3 regions of the Massilia suwonensis genome follow, and region 3 is predicted to be linked to each of the others. Evidence: predicted binding sites of a transcription regulator. Region 3 holds the regulator's gene; each other region holds the start of a gene.

The links. Region 3 encodes LexA, which represses DNA repair genes until DNA is damaged. Its sites were predicted from a motif close to ACTGTATNNNNATACAGT; they were not measured.
Region 1: a site for LexA is predicted at 1,661-1,678, ahead of ACFPQ5_RS12360 (ATP-dependent helicase). Genes of this name have one in related genera too.
Region 2: a site for LexA is predicted at 1,766-1,783, ahead of ACFPQ5_RS19900 (putative DNA modification/repair radical SAM protein). Genes of this name have one in related genera too.

Annotation. Positions count from the first base shown of each region.
Region 1 covers NZ_JBHSMR010000013.1:988,101-991,371, reverse strand. The annotation lists gene ACFPQ5_RS12380 (chromate transporter) at 1-53, opposite strand, end outside; gene ACFPQ5_RS12375 (chromate transporter) at 50-634, opposite strand; gene ACFPQ5_RS12370 (hypothetical protein) at 697-873, opposite strand; gene ACFPQ5_RS12365 (hypothetical protein) at 1,053-1,265, shown strand; gene ACFPQ5_RS12360 (ATP-dependent helicase) at 1,706-3,271, shown strand, end outside.
Region 2 covers NZ_JBHSMR010000013.1:2,614,799-2,618,069, forward strand. The annotation lists gene ACFPQ5_RS19895 (UdgX family uracil-DNA binding protein) at 1-524, opposite strand, end outside; gene ACFPQ5_RS19900 (putative DNA modification/repair radical SAM protein) at 521-1,753, opposite strand; gene ACFPQ5_RS19905 (M16 family metallopeptidase) at 1,871-3,271, opposite strand, start outside.
Region 3 covers NZ_JBHSMR010000013.1:1,578,964-1,582,234, forward strand. The annotation lists gene priB (primosomal replication protein N) at 1-153, opposite strand, end outside; gene rpsF (30S ribosomal protein S6) at 183-569, opposite strand; gene ACFPQ5_RS15150 (DUF6289 family protein) at 864-1,112, shown strand; gene lexA (transcriptional repressor LexA) at 1,272-1,907, shown strand; gene ACFPQ5_RS15160 (SEL1-like repeat protein) at 1,988-2,752, opposite strand; gene ACFPQ5_RS15165 (tetratricopeptide repeat protein) at 2,830-3,271, opposite strand, start outside.

The sequences.
Region 1 (3,271 bases), 590 kb from region 3:
AACAGGTTCAGCCAGTCGTGCCATGCAAGGGTGATCTGGATCGCGCCGTTCATCGCAGCTTCCTGTAGGCGAGGATGCAGCCGAGGCTGCCGAGCCCGAGCAGCACATAGGCCAGCGGGAATTTCAGCAGGGCGACCAGGACGAAGCCGACGGCCACGATGGCCAGGCACCAGGGCAGGGGCACGGGGCTGCGCGCCAGCGCAGTGGAGAGCTTGAGCCCGGCCGCCGCGATCAGCCCGGCGGAGACGGCCGCCATGCCGCGCAGGGCGCCCGCGACGTAGGTGTTGTCGGCGAAGCGCGCGTGCACGACGGCCAGCAGCAGGATCAGCACCAGCGGCACGGCCAGCATGCCTGCCAGGGCCGTGAGCGCGCCGCGCAGTCCGAAATAGCGCGCGCCGATCATCATCGACAGGTTGACCACGTTCGGCCCCGGCATGATCTGCGCGACCGCCCAGTCCTCGATGAATTCGTCCTGGGTCAGCCAGCGCTTGCGCTCGACGAGTTCGCGCTGGACGATCGCCAGTACGCCGCCGAAGCCCTGCAGGGCCAGGACGGTGAAGGCGACGAACAGGTCGGGCAGGGATGTGGGGCGCGGACGGTCGTGCAGCTGCTCAGTGCTAGGCGGGGATGTCATCCAGCCATTATCGCCCTCGGGCGTCTTCCTGTCACGGACCGCTCATCCGTGATTTCCCTTAGTCAGCCCCCGCCGATCCCGCGCATTACGCGGCCGCTGCCGCCGCACTGCGGGCAGGACTTGCCGTCGGACAGTTTGCCGCTGCCCGAGCAGGCTTCGCAGATGTCTTCGCCGGCCCCGGGCGTGCCGGGAGTGGCTTCGTCGCCGGGATTCAGGTCGGGTTCGTTCGTCGTCGCCATGGATGCCTCGCAGGTGGAAGGTGAACACGGCCATTCTAGGACGATCCCGGCTACGGCGGCGTTCTCTTGCCGAGCGACTATTTCGGTTTTTTACACTTTTAGATAGGAAGTTGACATTGACATTGTTTGATATTGATGAATACTCGTTAGGGAACTAAACCCGACAAGGCGAGGTCAGGATGGAGAAAGCCCCAATCGAACAAGCGGCCGTGCTGGCCATGGACGAAGCCCGGACCAATCTGCGCCAGCGCCGCATCGTCGACGCCGGCATCGCAGTGCAGGGCAGCATGAATACCATGTCCGCCGTCGAGTACCTGCGAAGGCGCGATATCGGCCGCGACGTCATCGAGCGCGTGCTGCTCGAACCGCACCGGCGCCGCGCGCGCGCCTGAATGTTTCCTACTGTTAGCGCTTTTCGATGTCAAAACTGCACGTTTGTTGCAAAACATGCGCTGCGCTTATGCACATTAATTTCTTTTTTTTATCTTTGAGCCTATGCGGGATGGTTGTGCGCACGATCTCGCAAGTCATTGATTTTTCGTGAGTTCGGCATTGCCCGTCGAATGGGCAAGTTGTTGTAAGCCGCATGCGGACAGCATTTCGGGCTGTCAAGTCCCGCCTTTTCCACAAAGTTATTCACAGACTTTGTGGATATCCGGAAAAGTTCTTTAGTTACGGCCACTTAGCCCAAGAGGATCGTGTAGTACGCGAAGTCCTCTCCACGCATTCGCAACTTAAATGCTACAGGGTACAAAAGTCCGAGTGCAAAATAGGCTTGCGGAGCCCTACTGGACAAATGTACAGTTGCGTTGTTTACCCTTGCCATTTGCTCATGTCCGCTGCCGCTGCCGTCCCCCTTGTCGATGATCCTTTCGCCACCCTGAACCCAGAACAGCGCGCGGCGGTCGAGCACGACATCGGTGCCGGGAGCAGCCGCCCCTTGCTGGTCGTGGCCGGCGCCGGCTCCGGCAAGACCAATACGCTGGCGCACCGGGTGGCGCGCCTGATCCTCTCGGGCGCCGATCCGCAGCGCATCCTGCTGCTGACCTTTTCGCGGCGCGCCGCCAACGAGATGACCCAGCGCGCCGGGAACGTGCTGCAGCGCATCCTGAAAAGCAGCAGCGCCGGCGCGCCGACCTTGCCCTGGGCCGGCACCTTCCACAGCATCGGCGCACGCCTGCTGCGCGAGTTTTCGGGCCGCATCGGACTCGACGAATCCTTCACCATCCACGACCGCGGCGATTCCGAGGACCTGATGGGCCTGGTGCGGCACGAGATCGGCCTGACCCAGACCGCCAAGCGCTTTCCCCTGAAGGGCACCTGCCTGTCGATCTATTCGCGGGTGGTGAACGCGCGCGAGCCGCTCGACCTGGTGCTGAAGAGCACCTTCCCCTGGTGCATGGAGTGGGAAGCGGAGCTGAAGCGCCTGTTCGGCGCCTATGTCGACGCCAAGCAGGAGCAGAACGTGCTCGACTACGACGACCTGCTGCTGTTCTGGGCCGAGATGGCCTCGGATCCGGAGCTCGGTCCCGAGATCGGTTCCCTGTTCGACCACGTGCTGGTCGACGAGTACCAGGACACCAATCGCCTGCAGGCGGCCATCATCAGCGGCATGAAGCCGGACGGCGCCGGCGTGATGGTGGTCGGCGACGATGCCCAGTCGATCTATTCCTTCCGCGGCGCGACGGTGCGCAACATCCTCGATTTCCCGAAGCAGTTCAGCCAGCCGGCGCAGCTGATCACGCTCGACCGCAACTACCGCTCCACGCAGCCCATCCTCGACGCTTCGAACGCGGTGATTGCGGCCGCGCTCGAGCGCCATGCGAAGACGCTGTGGACGGACAAGGTGGCAACGCAGTTGCCGCAGATGGTTCTGATTCCCGACGAGGCGGAGCAGGCGCGCTGGGTCTGCAACCGCATCCTCGAGCACCGCGAGGCGGGCATCAAGCTCACCACACAGGCCGTGCTGTTCCGTGCGGCCAGCCACAGCGCGGCGCTGGAACTCGAACTGATGCGCCGGAACATCCCCTTCGTGAAATTCGGCGGCCTGAAATTCCTGGAAGCCTCGCACATCAAGGACGTGCTGGCCGTGCTGCGTTTCGCCCAGAATCCGAACGGGCGCATGGCCGGTTTCCGCGTGCTGCAACTGATCCCCGGCATCGGTCCGGCCACGGCCACGCGCCTGCTCGACGCGGTGGCCGAGGCGCCGGAAGCGCTCGATGCGGTCGAGGCGTTCACGCCGCCGGGAAAAAGCCAGGGCGACTGGCAGGAATTCGTCACCCTGTATCGCAGGTTGCGCACGCCCGGCCTGCGCTGGCCGGCGGACATCGAGCTGGTGCGCGACTGGTACCTGCCGCACCTGGAGCGCCTGCACGACGATGCCGCCGTGCGCGCGGCC
Region 2 (3,271 bases), 1.0 Mb from region 3:
AGCACGTCGTGGCGCGGCTCGAACCAGGCGGCAAATTGCGGCGGCCCTGCCTCCAGCGGACGCTCGCGGAATCGGATATAGGCATGCATGTCGTGCTCCTCGCGGCGCACCGCCTTCACCATCGCATGCAGGCGCGAACCGTCGGCATCGGCCGGCGACTGCACGTCGTGCTCGCCGTGCTGCCAGCGCCAGATGACGCGGTACAGGAAAGCCCAGCGGTCGGGCATGCGGCAGCAGGCGGCCGACTGCAGCATTTCCATCAGCGCGCGCGGAATCGATGGTCTGTTCGGCAGTGCGGGTTTTATGGGGGTCAACCCGGCAGGAGCATTATCGGAAGAAGCCGGTAACTCCGGCGCACCCGAGAACAGGTCGGCGGCATGCGTGCCCACTTCATTCCAGGTCACCAGCTCGGGCGCCACCTCGTGCATGAGGAGATCGCGCGCGGCGCTGCGCCATTCGATGAAGCTGGACACCACCAGCGGCCGGCCGGCGGCTACCATCGCAGAGGCAGCCGCCGCGTTCATGCCGCCTTCAGCTCGGGCCACAAATTCATCTGCTCCTGCGGCGCACCCAGATGACGCCGCAGCAGCTCGGAACTGGCGAGACCCTGCGCCGGCTTGTAGTCGGCCGTGACGACGAAGGGCGCGATCTTCTTCATGCTGCAGCGCAGGCGCGACAGATCTTCCCAGCGCACCCGGCGCAGGCGGCGCAGGTCGACGATGCGCTTGGCATTGCGCAGGCCGATGCCCGGCACGCGCGCGATCATCTCGGCATCGGCGCGGTTCAGGTCCATGGGGAAGTGTTCACGATTGGCCAGCGCCCAGGCCAGCTTCGGATCGACGTCGAGCGCGAGGTTGCCGCTCTTGGGCATCAGCTCGCCCGCGCTGAAGCCGTAGCCGCGCAGCAGGAAGTCGGCCTGGTACAGGCGGTGCTCGCGCAGCAGCGGCGGCGGCGCCAGCGGCACGCTGTCCGGGCTTTGCGGGATCGGGCTGAAGGCCGAGTAGTACACGCGTTTCAGCTTGTAGCTGCCGTACAGGGTTTCGGCCGTGTTCAGGATGGTTTGGTCGTCGCTGGCGTCGGCGCCGACGATCATCTGCGTGCTTTGCCCGGCCGGCGCGAAGCTCGGCGCCTTCGGCTCTTCCGCTTTCTCATCCAACTTGCGCCGGATGGAACCCATCGCCAGCTTGATCGTGTGGACGTTCTTTTCCGGCGCAAGGCGGGACACGCTGTCGTGGGTCGGCAGCTCGATGTTCACCGATAAGCGGTCGGCATAGCGGCCCGCTTCGGCGATCAGGGCCGGATCCGCGTCGGGAATCGTCTTGAGGTGGATGTAGCCCCGGAAATTGTGCTCTTCGCGCAGAGTGCGCGCAACGGCCACCAGCTGCTCCATCGTGTAGTCGCTCGACTGGATGATGCCGGAACTGAGGAACAGGCCGTCGATGTAGTTGCGCAGATAGAAATCGTGGGTCAATTTCACAACTTCGGCCACCGAAAAGCGCGCACGCGGGACATTCGAGGTACGGCGGTTGACGCAGTACTGGCAGTCGTAGACGCAGAAATTGGTGAGCAGGATCTTCAGCAGCGAGACGCAGCGGCCGTCGGGCGTATAGCTGTGGCAGATGCCCATGCCGGTTGTGGCGCCGATGCCGCCGTCGTTACCGTCGGAAGCACGCTTCGGCGCCCCGCTGCTGGCGCAGGAAGCATCGTATTTGGCGGCGTCCGCCAGGATTTCGAGCTTGTCGGAAAGTTTCATCGGAGTGGAGAAACTGTATGGTTGTACAGTATAAACCACTCCATGTATGGACGGCGCGCGACAGCGGCCGCAGGCGGGACAAAGCCAGTTCAATGTCCCGCCAAAGCTACTGCAATCTTACCGGATTGGCTTGCCGTCCTGGTCTAGCACGATCACCTCTCCCCAGCCCAATGCACGGATGCCCGGTTCGACCTTGCGCAGGTCGCCGATCACCATCCAGACCACCTCGTCCGGCTGGACGAACTTGCCCGCGGCCTGGCCCAGCTGCGCCGGCGTCAGGCCTTTCAGCCTGGCTGAATACGTGCTCCAGTAGTCCGCCGGCAGGTTCAGGTTGACGCTGGCCAGCGCCGCGCTTTCCAGCGCGTTCAGGGTCTCGAAGCGGCCGGCCAGGCGCGAGGTCATGTTGCGCATGATGCTCTCGTATTCGGCGCCGGCCAGCGGACGCTCGCCAGCCACGCCTTTCACTTCCTTCGCCACTTCGCGCATCGCCTCGACGGTCTTGTCGGTCTGTACCGGCGCGATCGTCATGAAGCTGCGCTGGCCGCGCACTTCGCTCAGGCGCGCAGTCGTCCCGTAGCTCCAGTGTTTATCGAGGCGCAGGTTGCGGTTCAGGCGCGAGGTCGCGATGCCGCCGAAGTTGTGCATCACCGGCTCGATGGCCAGGTCTTCCGGCTGGCCGTAAGGCAGCGACAGGTGGGCCGCGACGATGGTCGATTGCGGCGCGTCCGGCTTGTCGATCAGGTACAGCTTCTTGCCAGCGGTCGCAGCGCCGACCGCCATGGTCTTGGCCGGCGCCGTACCGGCGGCCCAGCGGCCGAACGAGGCCTCGAGGGCCGGCAGCAGCTTGTCCATCGTGGTGTCGCCGGCCACGACCAGGGTCGCGCTGCCCGGCTTGAACCAGTTCGCATGCCACTGCGCCAGGTCGTCGCGCGTGATGCTGTCGACGCTGCCCGCGTAGCCGCTGGCCGGCTTGCCGTAGGCGTGCTCCTGGCCGTACAGCAGGCCCGGGACGAGGCGCATGGCGAGGCTGGTCGGTTGCGCCTTTTCCTGGCCGATCTGCGCCAGGCGGCGCGTCTTCTGCAGCGCGAACTGGTCTTGCGGGAAGCTCGGCGTCAGCGCCGCTTCGGCCATGATGGCCAGCGACGGCGCCAGGTTGGCGGACGTTGCCTGCAGGCGCACCAGCGACTGGTCGGCGCTGGTACCCGTCGCCAAGCGCGCGCCCAGGTTTTCCAGCGCGTCCGACAGCGCAAAGGCGTCGCGCGTCCTGGTGCCCTTGTCGAGCAGGTCGAGCGCGAGCGAGGCGGCGCCGGCCTTGGCGCCGCTGTCGGACGCCACGCCGGCGTCCACCGCCAGCGTCGCGTTCACGATCGGCGCCGTGTGGCGTTCGAGCAGGATCACCTTCAGGCCATTCTTCAGCTGGGCGCGCTGCATGGCCGGGAATTTCACGTCCGGCGCCTCGCCCAGCCCAGGCAGCACCTTGCGGTCGAGCGTCGATTTGACGGCCGCCAGCTTGGCGAA
Region 3 (3,271 bases):
CGCGGCGATTTCAAACTGGACCTGTCTCTCCACTCCTGCCTCGACCTGCTGCGAATTGTGCATCAGGATTGCCGAGACGACCGGCACGCCGGCGGGGGTGTAGCGCAGTACGTCGCGTTCAGCAATCGTCGCGACGACTTGAAGCTGGTTCACTAGGAGTTCACGATTCCTGGCAGAAGAATTCAGGCAGCGGCGGCCGGGGCAGCAGCCGGGGCTTCTGCGCGGTGGCTCTTGGCTGCGTCTTCGCGCTGGACCGACTTCATCATTGGCGATGGAGCGGTTTCAGCTTTCTTCATCTTCACGGTCAGGTGACGCAGCACGGCATCATTGAACTTGAATGCGGTTTCCAGCTCGACCAGGGTCTCGTTGTCGCACTCGATGTTCATGCAGATGTAGTGTGCCTTCGGCAGCTTCTGGATCTGGTAAGCCATCTGGCGACGGCCCCAGTCTTCCACGCGATGGATGTTACCGCCGCGGCTCGTCACCGTGGTCTTGTAACGCTCGATCATCGCCGGGACTTGCTCGCTTTGGTCCGGGTGGACGATAAAAACGATTTCATAATGACGCATGCAACACTCCTTGAGGACGTTTAAACAAATGCCCACCTCGGCGTCAAGACGAGTGTGGGAAGGGAAAGCCGGCAATTATAACGCGACTTCGAGCGCAGCACAATCACCCTAGGGGCAGGCAGCAGGGGCCAGGTACTTCTGTACGCCAGAGCTAAGCGTATAACCCTGCATGGATAAAATTTGCAAGTTTGTTGATTTAACATTTTAACTATGCCAACTTTCCTTGTCGCAACTTTGCGACTGGGATCAAATGTGCGTTTCAGACCTAACTTCATCATTTTAAGAAAGAATGACATGAAACTGAAAAAAGCTTCCCTGATCGGTGCAGCGCTGGCCTTCGTCGCCGCTGCCGCCTATGCAGCGCCGCCGTACGGCTACACGAATATTTACTATAGCGATGCAACATACTCGGTCGAGGTGGGCCACGCTGAATTCACCTGTTCCGGCCGGTGGTATCGATCTGGTGAAGAAACGGACTATTTCGTCAGGACGAACGAAAACCAATGCCGCTGGGGCGGCTGGGACCTCGATCCCTGGGGCTGATACATAGGTAATATGTAGGTAATCGAAGAGCATACGTTGGCTTGACCCGACGTATGCTCGCGATGAACAGCTTAAATTGCCTGCACTTGAAAGTATCACTTGCAAATCCACGAATACTGTACAAAAATACAGTCTGAATCATTAACCCGTGGTAGATCCATGCTCAAGCTCACTGCAAGGCAAGAACAGATCCTGAACCTGATCAAGGAAGCGATCGACAATACCGGCTTCCCGCCGACCCGCGCCGAAATCGCCAAAGAGTTGGGCTTCAAGTCGGCCAACGCCGCCGAGGAACACCTGCAGGCTCTGGCCCGCAAAGGCGCCATCGAGATCGTTTCGGGCACTTCGCGCGGCATCCGCCTGATCGGCGCCTCCACGCCGGAACCGGTGCCGCACGTGCCGGCCGCCCTCCTGATGTCGCTGCCGCTGGTCGGCCGCGTCGCCGCCGGCTCGCCGATTCTGGCCCAGGAACACGTCGAGGCCACCTACAACGTCGACCCGGCCATGTTCGGCGCCCGCCCCGATTTCCTGCTGAAAGTACGCGGCTGGTCGATGCGCGACGCCGGCATCATGGATGGCGACTTCCTCGCCGTCAAAAAGATCGACAGCGCCAAGAATGGCCAGATCGTCGTCGCCCGTCTCGGCGAAGACGTCACCGTCAAGCGCTACCGCAAGACCGGCGACACGATCGAGCTGCTGCCGGAAAACCCGGACTTCAAGGTCATCCGCGTGGAACCGGGCGACGAGTTCGCGCTCGAAGGCCTGGCGGTTGGCTTGATGCGCAGCTGGCACTGACCGGCGCATTCGACCTGCACACCGGATCGCTGCATCGGATCATAAAAAAAGCCGCTTACGCGGCTTTTTTACGTCCCGGTTTATTTCCCGGTCTGGCTGTAATTGCTCCTGCGCGCATCGATCTCGCGTTGGCGCTCGGCCGAAGGACCAGCGTCGATGATCGCCTTGTGTTCCTTGACGTAGGCTTCGGTCGCGCTGCGCCAGGCGGCAACGTCGGCGAGGACCAGCTTGGCACTTACCTTGGCCTCTTCCACCAGGTTTTCCTGCACCGTCGCCAGATAGGTCTTGGCGCGTTCGGTCTCTGACGCGTTCATGAGCTTCACGACATCGGCGGGAATGCGCTTGACGAGGGGCGAGGAGGCGTTCATGTTTTCGACGAAACCGTTGTAGCAGGCTTGCCAGTTGGAGATGGCCGCCGACACCCGCTCGATCTCGTCGGGCTGCTTGGAGATGGCCGGGATCCGGGGCGCGGGACAGTAATACTTTCCGCTTTTCAGCTCGGCTCCATCGTATTTGCCTACCCAATAATCGATGTCGGCGCGCCGCTCCACGCGCTGCTGCATGACGACCAGGGAGCTGGCGGCCACCGCATTGCCTTTGGCGGCCGCCTTGCGGAACCATGCCTCGGCCTTGGCCTCGTCCACGGCGCCCGCTTCGCCGTACCAGTACATCTGGCCCAATTGCTGCTGGGCGTCGACGTTGCCGGCATTGGCCAGCCTGGTGTACAGCGCGAGGGCTTCCGGATATTTTTTCTGCTCGAACAAGGCGTTGGCAGCGGCGAGATCGTTCGCGGCGCTGACGGGCAAGCTCGCGAACAGGACGGCACAAAACAGGAATTTTTTCATGGGAGTAACAGGTTGAGCAAGGCCCATCATACTGCGAGATGCGGCCCTGCTCAACCGGGAAGTCGCTTCCCTGCGGATTATTTACCTGTACTTACCCGCGCGTCCGTACCGCCGTGCAGGCGCAATTCGTTGTCGCGCACGATGCGCGTGGTTTCCAGTTCGATCTGGCGTTTGCGGCGCACGTTCTCTTCCTTGACGAAGGACTGGGTCGCCTTTTCCCAGGCGTCGCGTTGCGCCAGGGTTGCATTGGCCTGGGTTTGGGCGTCGGCCAGGATCTTGCGGTAGGTCGGCTCGATATGGGCCTGCACGCGTTCGAATTCGGCCGGGCTCATCATGTCGAGCACGTCCTGTGGAATCACTTTACCTGGGGGCATCGCAGCATTGAAATTGCTGACGAAGCCGTTGTAGCACTCCTGCCACGTGGCGACGGAAGCCCTGACCGCCTGGATTTCCTCGTTGGTCTTGGACAGGACCGGGATCGCCGGCGCTGCGCAGGCGTACTTGCCGGAACGCAGCTCT